3 regions of the Maridesulfovibrio ferrireducens genome follow, and region 2 is predicted to be linked to each of the others. Evidence: predicted binding sites of a transcription regulator. Region 2 holds the regulator's gene; each other region holds the start of a gene.

Evidence for each region. The regulator sigma-54, encoded in region 2, starts transcription at its own class of promoters, with help from an activator protein. The targets are predictions, from matches to a motif close to CTGGCACGGNNNNTGCTT.
Region 1: BLT41_RS04325 (ammonium transporter) is a predicted target of sigma-54. The motif match lies at 2,495-2,512, and genes of this name have one in related genera.
Region 3: BLT41_RS07875 (flagellar hook protein FlgE) is a predicted target of sigma-54. The motif match lies at 3,026-3,043, and genes of this name have one in related genera.

The regions. Positions count from the first base shown of each region.
Region 1 covers NZ_FNGA01000001.1:957,591-962,336, reverse strand. Annotated here, with positions in the region: gene BLT41_RS04335 ([protein-PII] uridylyltransferase family protein) at 1-802, opposite strand, end outside; gene BLT41_RS04330 (P-II family nitrogen regulator) at 802-1,140, opposite strand; gene BLT41_RS04325 (ammonium transporter) at 1,163-2,365, opposite strand; gene BLT41_RS04320 (metal ABC transporter solute-binding protein, Zn/Mn family) at 2,770-3,651, shown strand; gene BLT41_RS04315 (hypothetical protein) at 3,875-4,108, opposite strand; gene BLT41_RS04310 (sigma-54-dependent Fis family transcriptional regulator) at 4,430-4,746, shown strand, end outside.
Region 2 covers NZ_FNGA01000002.1:4,281-9,026, forward strand. Annotated here, with positions in the region: gene BLT41_RS04780 (PTS sugar transporter subunit IIB) at 1-324, opposite strand, end outside; gene BLT41_RS04785 (PTS sugar transporter subunit IIA) at 328-756, opposite strand; gene rapZ (RNase adapter RapZ) at 795-1,676, opposite strand; gene BLT41_RS04795 (PTS sugar transporter subunit IIA) at 1,703-2,152, opposite strand; gene hpf (ribosome hibernation-promoting factor, HPF/YfiA family) at 2,156-2,698, opposite strand; gene rpoN (RNA polymerase factor sigma-54) at 2,746-4,161, opposite strand; gene lptB (LPS export ABC transporter ATP-binding protein) at 4,524-4,746, opposite strand, start outside.
Region 3 covers NZ_FNGA01000002.1:668,897-673,642, forward strand. Annotated here, with positions in the region: gene hslV (ATP-dependent protease subunit HslV) at 50-589, shown strand; gene hslU (ATP-dependent protease ATPase subunit HslU) at 610-1,992, shown strand; gene BLT41_RS07870 (tetratricopeptide repeat protein) at 2,170-2,925, shown strand; gene BLT41_RS07875 (flagellar hook protein FlgE) at 3,133-4,731, shown strand.

The DNA.
Region 1 (4,746 bases), on a different contig from region 2:
CTCCGCAAAGAGAAGCTACGTCGGCAAGCCTTTCAATATCCAGACGATCCTGCTTGCGCCCTGCGGTCAGGTGCAACGCCGAACGAACTCTTATTAATAATGTTTCGTCTCTGCGCAAATCAGCAAGATCATCAGAATTTAACGGTAAGTAATCGCCTTTTACACCGGCACACCAATGCACAAACTGAACATCGCGAAGAGTTCCCCATCCATTTTTCAAATCCGGTTCAAGAACAACCGAATCCATACCAACTCCCACAGCCTTACGATTCTCCCACAGAGTCCTGCAAAAAGAATCTCCTGCTACGGGTAAAACCTTCTGAGTAAATTCACCCGAAAGAGTTTTAAACAATTCTTCATTTCCGGCGATAAACCGTAAATCCAAAAGCGACGCCAACACTTTAAAATCACTCTTTGCAAGCTCTATATTCTGCGGAACACTGCGCACGCCGTGCCCTACCTCAAACTTTAAATCCCACAAAGGGTGGAACAAAAAGGCGGCCAGATTTTCAAGGACATCCGCCTTTGACAAATCTGTAAGCACCAAAACATCCAGATCGGAAAAAGGTGAAAGCTTACCTCTGCCGTAACCGCCCACCGCCAGCACGGAAAGCCCGGTACAATCAGGTAAAATTCCTTTTACAACTGCTTCTGCAAGTCTGGCGTTGAAATAACAATCCACCAGAAGAGCCATTCGCTGAGAGAAATCCTGCGGCATACTCTTAGAGCATGCCGCAAGGAGAGCATCCCGCCCTGCACGAAGATTTTCAATCGATGCTTCCGAGCCGGACAAGTTCGACATTAGATTGCATCCAGCCCCGTTTCACCGGTTCTGATACGCACAACTTCGTCAACAGATGTAACAAATATTTTACCATCACCGACTTTTCCGGTCAGTGCGGAGTTGCGCACAGCTTCAAGCACTTCAGGAACCCTCTCAGCCTCAACCACTATTTCAATCTTAGTCTTGGCAATAAAATCTACCTGATACTCAGCTCCGCGATACACTTCTTTATGACCGCCCTGACGACCGAAACCTTTAACTTCAGTGACAGTCATTCCTTTCAAACCAAGTGCGGCAATAGCTTCCTTCACATCATCAACCTTAAACGGCCTGACTATAGCTTCTATTTTTTTCATAATTGTAACCTCTTAAAAATATTTAGAACTGATACCCAGCTTCACTGTGCTCCGCGACATCAAGTCCGATGGACTCAGCTTCTTCGCTGACGCGAAGGCCGCAAACAGCATCGACGACTTTAAGAAGTATCCAGCTCATGACGAAGCAATACCCCCATGTGCAGACAACAGATTCAAGCTGAATCCAAAGCTGTGCAGGATTTCCGTAAAACAAACCCTCTGCCCCCACGCTCGCGAAAAGACCGGTTGCAATTGCGCCCCATGTTCCACCAAGGCCATGAATTCCTACAACGTCGAGGGAATCATCATACTTAAGAATAGATTTCAACAGAATGCCACCATAACAGATTATACCGCCGCCGAATCCAATAAGAATTGCAGCCATCGGCGTGACAAATCCGGCAGCAGGAGTAATAGCAACAAGCCCTGCGACAGCACCGGAAGCCGCCCCCAAAGTTGTCGCTTTGCCACCATGCAAACTTTCAGCAAGCAACCAGCCGAGAAGTCCGGCGGCGGCTCCGAGGTGAGTTGTCACAAAAGCATTTGCTGCAATACCGTTTGCAGCAAGAGCGCTGCCTGCGTTAAATCCGAACCACCCGAACCACAAAATCCCTGCTCCGAGCAAAGTCATAGGCAGATTATGCGGAATGAATGACCTCTTTCCGTACCCTTTTCTTTTTCCGATCACTAAGCAGGCTGCAAGAGCTGCTGCTCCTGAACTCATATGGACAACGGCTCCTCCAGCAAAGTCCAGCGCACCTCTTTCCCCCATCCAGCCTCCGCCCCAAACCCAATGACACATGGGGGCGTATACAAAAATGATCCATAAAGAAGAAAAGATCAGAAGAGCCTTAAATTTCATACGCTCAGCAAAAGCTCCTGTGATAAGCGCAGGGGTAATGACCGCAAACATACCCTGAAAAATCATAAATAAAAGATGGGGCAGATTATCAGCCGGACTGTTCAGCGTATCAATTCCAACACCGTCCAGAGCAAAGAAATTCATTCCACCGATAATACCGCCGATATCATCGCCAAAGGCCAGAGTATAACCGATGACGGCCCATATAATTGAAACAAGACCGAGCATCACAAAACTCTGCATTATGGTGCCCAAAACATTTTTATTCCGCGCCATGCCCGCATAAAAAAGTGCAAGCCCCGGAGTCATAAACATTACCAAGGCGGCACAAATAAGAATAAATGAAGTATCCGCTGCATTCATTTTTAAACCCTCCCACTCATCTCGACATTTTACTATTTTTTACATTTATGTATTTTGATATCGTCAAAAAACATAATATTTGCCAATTTTGCAAAAAACTAATTCAGATACGCATATTCTAAACGTATAGAGCACTCTTCGTGCCAAATAAGAACAAAATAAGTCAAATTATACATATTTGACATTTGGTGAACATTAAATGCAGAGATGAGGAAGGATTTTATACATTTTAGACAAAAAGAAAGCGGTGCTTCCATATAAAAGAAACACCGCATCATTCTACTTGTTTTTCACCCCAAATGGGATAAATTTATCCAAATCATTTATAAAAAGTTAACATTATTCCTTACCTGTTCATCGAATATACAGCTAACTGATTTCTTATCTTTTACATGGAGAAGCTCATGTCCGCTTGCAAATTGAAATACATATTTACGATCGCGCTTCTGTTAATCGGCACAGTTGCGCACACCGCTCCTTTACAGGTGACGGTTTCCATTGTTCCACAGAAGTATTTTGTAAAAAAAATTGGAGGAGATCTAGTTGATGTAAATATAATGGTCAGACCGGGCCGTAGCCCTGCCATATACGAGCCACAGCCTCGACAAATGGCGCAGCTCAGCAAAGCGGCTATCTATTTCGCCATAGGGGTTCCGTTTGAGCAGGCATGGCTTCCAAGATTTAAATCTGCAAATACGAACTTAAAAATCGTTCATCTCAGTGAATGCGTCGTCAAACAACCAATGCAGGAACATCTCCACGGAGAAAAAGAACATCGTGACCATAGCGAAAATTTCCTCACAGACCCGCACATATGGCTGTCTCCGCCTCTGGTCAGAATCCTATCCATTCAAATCAGAGACTCTCTGATAGAAGCAGACCCTCAAAACGCAAATATTTACAGGAAAAATTATTATACATTTGCTGAAGAGATTGATGAGCTGGACAATGAATTGATTAACACCTTCAAGGGCTCAACCAACCAGCAAAGCTTTATGGTCTACCACCCTTCATGGGGATATTTCGCAAGAGCTTACGGACTCAGACAAATACCTATCGAACTGGAAGGCAAAGAACCCAGCCCTAAAGAAATGACTCATATAATTGATTTTGCCCGTAAGAATTCAGTCTCAACCATATTCATTCAGCCGCAATTCTCAAGGAAGAGCGCACAGGCAATCGCCTCTTCAATAGGTGCAAGAATTCTGGTCGCAGACCCTCTGTCCGCAGATTGGGATGAAAATCTCAGAAAAACAGCCAAAGCCTTTCTTAACGGCTCCCGCTGATCATATAAAGAAGGGTAAAGACAAATAGAAAAGACGAGACAGGATAAAACAAGACTGGACATAAAAATTTAAAATAACGAATAAATTAGAACTACTCAAAAAGACTCGAGGGCCAGGAGTAATAACACGGGCATAACCCGAGCTTACATCCTGTACGCAAGGTACTGCCCACCTTGAAACAACTTAGCTATCGAGCCTTTTTGGGAAACCCTAACTTTTCGAATTAAAAACTAAGTACAGCCAGAAGAGTAAGCATAAATGTGACAGGCCCGCGAAGTATAAAAGAAGCAGTCACAGACTTAGGCATTTCCGCTGCAATCTTTGACCGGAGAGCCTTAAATTCTCTATTCATTTCGCGGTCTTTTATTGTTCTGAGAGATCTGGCCTGACGGGATTCGCCTCGAAGCAGTTCCATATCTTGCCTGTGAACTGTAAGCAGGCTTTCAATATTATTCATGAAAAAATCACTCCATCTTATATACTGAACAACTCAACCGGATTATCTTAAGAGGATTGTGAACCGGGGAGACCCGAAGGGGTCGGGGAGGTGGAGTGGGTCCCCCGGTCCATACTTGACTAACAAGCTAACTTCCTTAAAGCACCATCCATGCCAAAACTTGATATTTACGTTAAAAAGAGCGCCACACTATACAGGCCACCGTTCTTGTTATTTTAAAACTATCCCATCTCCTTCTTTTCAAACCTTGATAATTCATTAACTTTACGATATATCATAAAAAAACCCAAATAACACAAACACGACAAAAGAAAAAAACAAATGACCATTTCAATCGACGACTACAAAGAATTATCGCAAGAACTGGACCCTGAAAAATTACAGAAAACCATTCTCAACCTACTTTTGAAACTACAAAATGTTGAGCGGGGTTCGCTTTGGATTGAACGGGACAACATGTATGAATGTGTTGAAGCTCTAGGCCATCAAAGTGAAGAACTTAAAGGTATCAAGCTTAATCCTAACAAAAAAAGCATTGTAGGGTGGGTCATTCAAAACGGCAAAATGACTATCGCTGAAGCTGGAGCAGATACCAGACACAACAGCCAGTTTGAACATAATTTTAAAGTGAAAAGTAA
Region 2 (4,746 bases):
ATGTATATTACCAATATTAACCGTGTTAAATTTAAACCCTTTTTCTAATGCCCGCCGTAAATCTTCACAGGAAGAAAAAAGAATTATGGTATTCCCACCAGTTGAATCATATCCAACGGTCATCACGGAATTAGGTAAATCATCAATGGAAGAAAAAGAACAACTGACGGAATGAGGAATTGCAAGAGACATTATTTGTTGCTGTAAATCGTCACCCGCCACAGCGTCATCTACAACAATAATTCGTTTGGCATGAGTATAAGGCAGCCAAGTTTCAATTATCTGGCCATGAACCAATCTATTATCAATTCGCACCCAAAACATAAATTAACCTTTTGAAGTTCGTTTTCGAAGCATTTCACCAGCGATAACAATACCTTTCGTACCGGCTCTACTGACCTCTGCGGCCATATTCTGTAGGGAGTCATTACGCTTCTGAAGAGCTTTTAAAAGCATAGGAAGGCTGACTCCGGTTACAACTTCAATATCATTTGTCTGAAGAAGGGAAAGACTCAAATTTGTCGGAGTTCCTCCAAACATGTCTGTAAGGATTAAAACACCCGCTCCGCTTTTAACTTCGGAAATATTTTTTTTTAAGGATTCAACAGCAGCATCTATCCCTTTGGTACCATCCACACAAAGGGACAACACATTGTCCTGAGGTCCAACGATCAGTTCAGCCGCATCAATAAGCGCCTGACCGAAGTGCCCATGTGTCACAATCACTATCCCGACCTTGCTTGCTTCTGTATCCATTTATATTCCCGATATGAGTAACCGCAAAAAATACGGCCTTACTTTAAATTTATATGCTTATGTTCAAGATTGGCAGAATACCCACTATTCTTAAGAGTAGCAAATATTCGTTCTGCAACGGCAACAGACCTGTGTCTACCGCCGGTACACCCGACGGCTATTGTTAATCGGTATCTTCCTTCCTCCTCATAAAGAGGAAGAATATATTGAAGGAAATCCAAATATTTCTCAATAAAAACCGAACCGGGCTCCGAACCTAAAACATAATCCGAAATAGCTTTATCTCTTCCTGAGAACAGACGCAATTTTTCATCAAAATAGGGATTAGGTAAAAATCTTAAATCCATGACCATATCCGCTTCTGTCGGAACGTCATGTTTAAAACCAAAAGAAATAACATTAACCCGGAGTCCAGATGCTCCTTCAGTCAACTCCGACCACTTTTCCTGAATTCTGCGCCTGAGATCATGAATTGAGTAAGTCGTAGTATCAATTACAAGATCTGCGGCCATACGAAGAGGTTCGAGAATAATTTTCTCTTCTTCCAAAGCCTGCTCAAGACCTAATTTTTTGGATTCAAGAGGGTGAGGCCTGCGTGTGGTAGCATAACGTCTGACCAATTCAGGGAGTCTGGCTTCCAAAAAGATTAGACTGGGGCAGACTCCGCTCGATCCGAGTTTTGTACAAGTGGACTGCCAATCATCAACGAAGTCCTGTTGCCGTAGGTCCATCCCGAGAACCAGGCCTCGATAATTTTCGTCCTTACCTTTAAAAAGTTCAACGAGCCTTGCCAGCATGCTTGCAGGAAGCCCGTCAACGCAAAAAAAACGTAAGTCCTCAAAAACCTTCAAAACTGTTGATTTTCCGGCTCCGGAAAGGCCGCTGACAACAATAACCGGAAACGAGTCTGCACTTTCCACCTAAAAGACCTCCGTGATGCCCTCGATTAAGTGATATTAAGTAGAGTCAACAAGTCTTGTGGGTTCTGCGCATTTATGAACGCATCTCTAAAATTGTTATCCTTAAGCTGTCTGGATATTTGGGCAAGGACTTTTAAGTGGCTTCCAGCTCCCTGCTCAGGAGCCAGAACCATAAAAAATATCTGGCACGGCTTAGCGTCAAGAGCTTCAAAATTAACTCCTGCCCCACTTCTACCAACAACCACTGCAATATTTTCAAGACAATCCAATTTACCGTGGGGGATGGCAATGCCATCCCCTATACCGGTTGTTCCTAATTTTTCACGAGACATAAGGACTTGGAGAGCACTCTCGACATCTAGCTCAAGCCCTGTGGCCTTAAGCGCTGTCACCATTTCTCTCAGAACTCCGCTCTTATCAGAGCTTTCGAGTTCATAAATCACAAGATCCTTATCCAAATTATCATTTATTATCATCAGTTAGTATCCTGGATCAATCAACCCAAAGTCGCCATTCTTGCGACGGTAAATAACATTTATAGCTTCAGTATCAGCATTTCTAAAGACAAGGAACTCATTGTCGAGAGTCTGCAACTGCATTGCGGCTTCGTCAACCGCCATAGGCTTTGGTACAAACTGATCAGTTTCAACAATAGTCGGTTCAGAATTATCTTCTTCTTCGGTTGTGAAGCTGATTACGTCCATACGAGCCGGAGCAACGTCCTTACGCCTGTGGCTTCTCATCTTATCGCGCATGCGTCTGAGCTGAACTTCAAGCTTAGCTAGAACCAAATCAACAGTTGAATACATATCTTCCGATGCTTCATATGCTGAGATATGAATATTATCGGAACTGAAAAGGACTTCAGCAACATGTCTAATCTTATCAACTGATAAAATGACCTGCATTTCAGTATTGTCCGGATTTGTTATAAACTTATCAAGCTTTGCAAATCTGGTGTTAGCATATTCCTTCAGGTGGTCGGAGGGGTCAAAGTTCTTAAAAGTAAATGCAACATTCATATGGATACTCCTTGAGTAAAGGGTGAATATGCTTTTCTACCGAACTGCTAGAATACCTGCTTCCTCTTAGAAGAGGAACGAATTCCCATTGCAGTCCTGTATTTTGCTACAGTCCTTCTGGCGATGTTGACCTCAAGTTCATCCTTGAGCATCTCGGCAATTTTTTCATCACTCAGAGGTTTTTTACTATTTTCTTCGCTGATTAGTTTCTTAATCAGCGCCTTAACCGATTCGGACCCGACCTGCGAACCATCATCAAGTCCGAGAGCACTATTAAAGAAAAATTTAAGTTCATAAATCCCATGCGGCGTCGAAACATACTTACTTGTCGTAATTCGACTTACAGTGGATTCATGCATTTCAATATCTTCAGCCACCTCTTTAAGAATAAGCGGTTTAAGCTTGGATACTCCACTTTGAAAGAACCCTCTCTGAAACCTTACAATTGAGTCCAGAACTTTATAAAGTGTACGTTGTCTCTGATAAAGGCTCTTCATAAGCCACTGTGCAGAGCGCATCTTCTCCTGGAAATATTCTTTATCTTCTCCCTTAGTCGAAGCCAGAGTCTCTACATAAAATGAATTCATCTGTAACTTAGGGAGACCGTCCTCATTAAGGACTATAACAAAATCTCCGTCATATTCATATACATAAGCATCAGGACTGACATAGAAAGAATCCCCACCCGAAAAACTTGCCCCCGGAAGCGGATCAAGAGTCTGCATCAGATCAAGATAGCTCTTGAGGTCTTCCATACTAAGCTTAAACTTTCTCGCAAGAGGCTTATAACGATTCTTCTCAAGATCCTCTAAATGATCCCGAACCAGCGAAACAAGAATCGGATCATCATCAAGGCGTAAAACCTCTAATTGAATAAGCAAACATTCCTGAGGGGTACGTGCTGCAACCCCTACTGGATCGAATCTCTGAATCCGAGAGAGCACTCGTTCAACATCTTCGAATTCAGCATAACAGGTTTCACAAATTTCATCCAACTCAATCCGTAAGAATCCACCATTGCTAAGATTACCTATTATGCACTCACCGATGGCGACTTCCTTATCTGTAAAATTCGAGAGACACATCTGCCATGCTAAATGGCCTTCTAAAGTGGTGGCCTTAGTCATCCTCGCTTCGAAAGACATTCCTTCTTCAAGAGACTCTGACTCTCTTGTCCCGGCCTGCTTGGAAGTACTCGAAAATTCTCCCAGATAATTATCCCAATCAGCTTCGCGGGAAATAGCCGCATCTTCTAAAGTCGCTGTGCCGGATTCCGCGTCAGGGCTGTCTGTACGCTCCAAAGCTTCAGCTTCTTCAAGTATAGGATTTTCAAGTAACTCCTGCTGAACAGTATCAAGCAGTTCTAATCGGGAAAGTTGCAACAACTTAATTGCCTGCTGCAACTGAGGAGTCATCACCAGCTGCTGAGAAAGCTTTAATTGTTGTCTAAGTTCCAGTCCCATATTTTCCTGCCACCCTATGATATGCTTAAGCAGTATCTTTTACATTTTTCTAATCGAATAAAATTAACCTGTAACTATTTTCAAAAAAAATATTTTAATCTTCCTTGAACTTGATTAAAGTATGCCACACTAAGAAAGCTCATGCAAGAATTAGTACAGATTTGCCCGTAATTTCAGGATCTTTTAACCTAAAATTATTCACATGAAAAAAGTGTACCAATGTTCAGCCTTACTGTAAATCGGCAATGGTAAATTTACTGAAAAAGGAGAGTTTGTATAATAAAAATAAGATATGAAAAAGAGGGACTGGTACTGAAAAAAGAAAAAAAGACAGGTAAATAAAAAGATGAAAAAACAACAAATCAGAGACTGAAACTATCTCCAAGATACAACCTGCGTGCCTTAGTATTTTTTACAATACTTTCCGGCGCACCGTTTAGAATTACGCGGCCTTCATATACCAAGTAGGCGCGATCACATATACTTAATGTTTCACGTACATTATGATCAGAAATAAGAATACCGAGTCCCATGTCTTTCAAAGAAGAAATAATATCCTGAATTTCAATAACGGCAATAGGATCA
Region 3 (4,746 bases), 660 kb from region 2:
CAATCTTCATATTGAAAACGAATAATCATAGCAGAATCAGGAGATGAACATGGAACTCAGAGGAACGACCATTCTGGCCGTTAAAGATGATAAAGGTTCAGCCATGGCCGGTGACGGTCAGGTAACTTTGGGCCAGGCCATTGTGATGAAGCATTCCGCAATTAAAGTCAGAACCCTGTATAATGATAAAGTTCTTGCTGGCTTCGCAGGCGCAACTGCTGATGCTTTCACCCTGTTTGAAAGATTTGAGAAAAAACTTGAAGCTCACGCGGGTAATCTTGTCCGCAGTGCTGTAGAGCTTGCTACTGACTGGCGTAAAGATAAATATCTCCGCAAACTGGAAGCCATGATTCTCGTTGCTGACGCGGACCACATTCTTATTATCAGTGGTAACGGAGATGTCATCGAACCGGACGACGGCCTTGCTGCTATCGGTTCAGGCGGTCCATACGCTCTTTCCGCAGCACGGGCATTATCCCGCCACACAGATCTTTCAGCCGTTGAAATTGCAGAAAAAGCAATGGAAGTTGCAAGCGAAATTTGTGTTTATACCAATGATCACTTTGTTATCAAAACCCTCGAAAAATAATTTCACGCAAAGGTCTTCAAATGAGCAATCTTACACCTAGAGAAATCGTATCAGAGCTGGACAAATTCATCATCGGTCAAGCAGACGCAAAGCGCATGGTCGCCATTGCAATGCGTAACCGTTGGCGCAGACAGCAGCTTCCCGCAGAACTGCGTGATGAAGTTTCCCCTAAAAATATTATCATGATGGGCCCTACCGGAGTAGGTAAAACCGAAATTGCACGCAGACTGGCAAAGCTTTCCGGTTGTCCCTTCTTTAAGGTGGAAGCCACAAAATTTACTGAAGTTGGATATGTAGGCCGTGACGTTGAATCAATGGTCCGTGACCTCATGGAAATCGGCATAACTCTTGTCCGCAAAGAAGAACTTCAAAAAGTTAAAGTCAAAGCTGAAAAGAATGCTGAAGAATGCCTTTTAGACATCCTTCTCCCTTCATCCAAACCTCAGAATTCCAGCATGGGTTTCTTCAACAGTTCCAACGAAGCAATCCCTCTGACCGAAGAAAATCCTTCTGAGGATAAAAGCTCCACCCGTGACAAATTCCGCAAAATGTGGCGTGACGGCAAACTTGATGATCGCGAAGTTGAAATAGAAGTTACCGTTCAAGGCGGAACCGGCGTTGAAATCATGTCCGTGCCCGGCATGGAAGACATGGGAATGCAGGTCAACGACATGATCGGCAAAATGTTTCCCAACAAGAAAAAAACACGCAAAGTCAATATTCGCGAAGCATACGAACTCCTTATTCAGGAAGAATCAGACAAACTTATCGACATGGATAATGTTACCGAAATTGCCCGTGAACGTGTCGAGCAAACAGGTATCCTCTTTCTTGATGAAATCGATAAAATTGCAGGACGCCACGAAACAGGCGGTTCCACTGACGTTTCCCGTGAAGGCGTTCAGCGCGACCTGCTTCCAATCGTTGAAGGATGCGTGGTTAACACCAAGTACGGCATGGTTAAAACGGATCACATCCTTTTCATCTCAGCCGGAGCATTCCATTTCTCCAAGCCTTCCGATCTGATTCCGGAACTGCAAGGCCGTTTCCCTTTACGGGTAGAACTTTCTGCCCTCGGGAAAGATGAATTTTATAGAATTCTCACTGAACCTCAAAATGCGCTGACAGTTCAGTATAAAGCTTTGCTTGAAACAGAACAGGTCACCATTGATTACAGCAAGGAGGCACTTGAAGAAGTCGCCGCTACAGCTCAGAAAATCAATGAAGATACCGAAAACATCGGTGCCAGAAGGCTTTACACCATTATGGAAAAGATCCTCGCAGAGCTATCATTTGAGGCTCCGGACAGATCCGGCGACACCATATTGATAGATAAAGACTACGTTAAAGATAAACTGAAAGATGTAATTGAAGACAGAGATCTCTCCCGTTACATTTTGTAGTTAAACCTTTACATAAAAACATCAATAAAACTGGGCTCTTATTATTAGAGTCCAGTTTTATTTTAATTTTTAAAATTGTTACACAAACGAAACTGTGTTACGTCTGATAAATGTTTTAATTGCAGCATCACAAAAAACACTAAAACAAACTTTTTCTGTTGCAATCCAAGGATCACTATGAACCAGATGAGTACAGTGGACGATAAAAAATTCACCTTGCCAAAAATTCGCGGGACTTTTTCCGCAAGAATTATACAAGAAATCGGCACGGGTTCTACAAAACGAAAAGTCGTCCAGTCGTTCCTCTATTATGGTGAAGAAAACGATAACAAAGAGATCATCCTTCGTCCGCTTAACGACAGCCACGTCCCTTCCGGGCCTGAACAAATTATAAGTAAAGATGAGCTCCTAGAGTCTTTTACTCCTGAATTAGAACTTTATACCAATTCAGTTTTTCCGGCCATGAAAGAGCTCAGCAAAACACTTGCCAAAGCTGACCGTCAGCAGCAGCTCGGCAATATTTTCACAGCTGAAATGGAATATAATAAAGCCCTTAATATTGACGAAAATAATATCCGGGCCAATTTCGGAATTGGCTTATGCTACCTTGAACGCAATGAGGAAGCAAAAGCAGTGGATATTTTTAATCGGCTTATATCTCTAGATGCTGCTTTTGGAAAAGAACATAAGCATCTCTTTAATGATTTCGGAATTTCTCTCAGAAAAAACAAAATGTTCAGTGAAGCTATAGAGTTTTACTCCAGAGCTTTAAACTTCAGTTCTGATGACGAGAACCTTTTTTTCAATATTGCCCGTTCCTTCTGCGAACTCGGTAAGATAAAAGAATCACGTGAATATCTGGATAAATGCCTTGCCATCAACCCTGATTTTACCCCGGGCAAAAAGCTAAGTGCATTCTTAAATAAAAAGTAGTTACTTAACGACTGTTTTTTACCTATCTGTATGGATTTTTTTGCCTACCTTTCACTACCCACAGCTCTTGTAACATCTTGATTTAGCTATACTTCAACATTAGGCACACACCTTGCTTATCAATAACTAACCGGAGATATTTTCCGGCAATAAGGCAAACGGGTGCGTGCGGAGTCAACATAGCCGCATCCTGCAAGGAGTTTTCTAATGGGTTTCAGCGCAATGTACACAGGAGCTTCCGGGATCAAGGCTCACAGCATGCTGCTCCAGCAGGCGGGTAGTAACCTTGCTAACGTAAACACTACTGCCTACAAAAGCGGTAATACTTTTCTTGAAAACCTTCAAAGTCAGACAGCTACCGGGACAATCTCAGGTGTTGTTGCGGGCGGCAGCTCCAATACAGCCGGACAGATCGGTATGGGTGTCCGCGTTTCTTCAACCCGAATAAATTTTGCGGAAGGATCTTTTGAAAGATCTTCCTCCAGCACTGACCTTGCAATCGGTGGACAGGGATTTTTCAGAGTTGCGGAACAAGACAGCGGACTCAGCCATTATACTCGTGCAGGTAATTTTCACTTTGATAAAAACGGACTTCTTGTAGATCCACACACCAATGCGCTTCAAGGGTATGCAATAGACAGCGACGGCAATATCGGAACAACCTCCGTAAACGTAGCTTTACCTATGAAGGAAGAAAAAAATGCTTCCGGCCAGACAATCTTGGTCGTAAAATCCGACCCTAAAGCCACTTCCGATGTTTCAATGAAAACTAACCTGGACTCAGGCGCCATCGATAACAGCCAAAACCCCGCTGCGCCCTTCTTTTCGTTACTTAACGACTGGGACGGAACAAAAGAAATGCCTCTGGCAGCCGATAAATTTGCCTACCACTCTGCAATTCAAATATTCGACAAGAGCGGTAATAAAATGGATATGACGGTATACTATGACAAAGTAACGCCTTCTGAAAGTGGCCCGTCTGATAAAGAATACTGGGAATATATTGTTACAGTTCCTCCGGGAAGTGACGGTAGAACTTCCACAGCAGCAACATCCTCTGCCGGCCTTCTCATGACCGGAACACTCACATTTGCCGGAGACGGAACTCTGCTGAATCAAACAGCATACAGTCTAAGCAGTAACGCTGCAGGAAGCCCGAAAGACTTAAATAACTGGACTCTGACAAACTTTAATACAGACGGGGAACCTACTTTATCTACAGCTCTTAAAGGAGCCACGGGTGAAGCAAGTGTTCAGCAGATCTCAATAGATTTAGGAGTTAAGTCAGCTTCAGGTTCATGGAATACTCCCGGAGCTTCTGCTGCTGAAGTAGGAAGCAACGCTTCTGGTCTGCCAACAATGGAAAACGGCAATATTGATGCTCTCAGCACCACGAACTACTATGGTTCATCCTCTACTATCAGCCAGTCACAGGATGGTTTCGGTGAAGGATATCTGCAAAATGTGTCTGTAAATTCTGAAGGAATCTTATCTGGTAAGTTCTCAAACGGGCTTAGCACAGACCTGTATAAGATCAATTTATACAATTTTAAGAGCGAATACGGACTGAGGCGTGAAGGTTCAAACTATTTCGGCGCAACCGATGCCTCAGGAGCCGCAATTGAAGGCGTCGCGCAAAAGAAGGGTCTGGGTTCAATTCTCGGTAGTAATCTCGAAACTTCAAACGTTGACCTTGCCAGAGAATTCGGGTCCATGATTCTTACGCAACGAGGTTATCAGGCGAACTCTAAAGTTATCACGACTCAAGATCAGCTAATAAACACCACATTAGGTGTTAAGAAATAATTACAAGACATAATC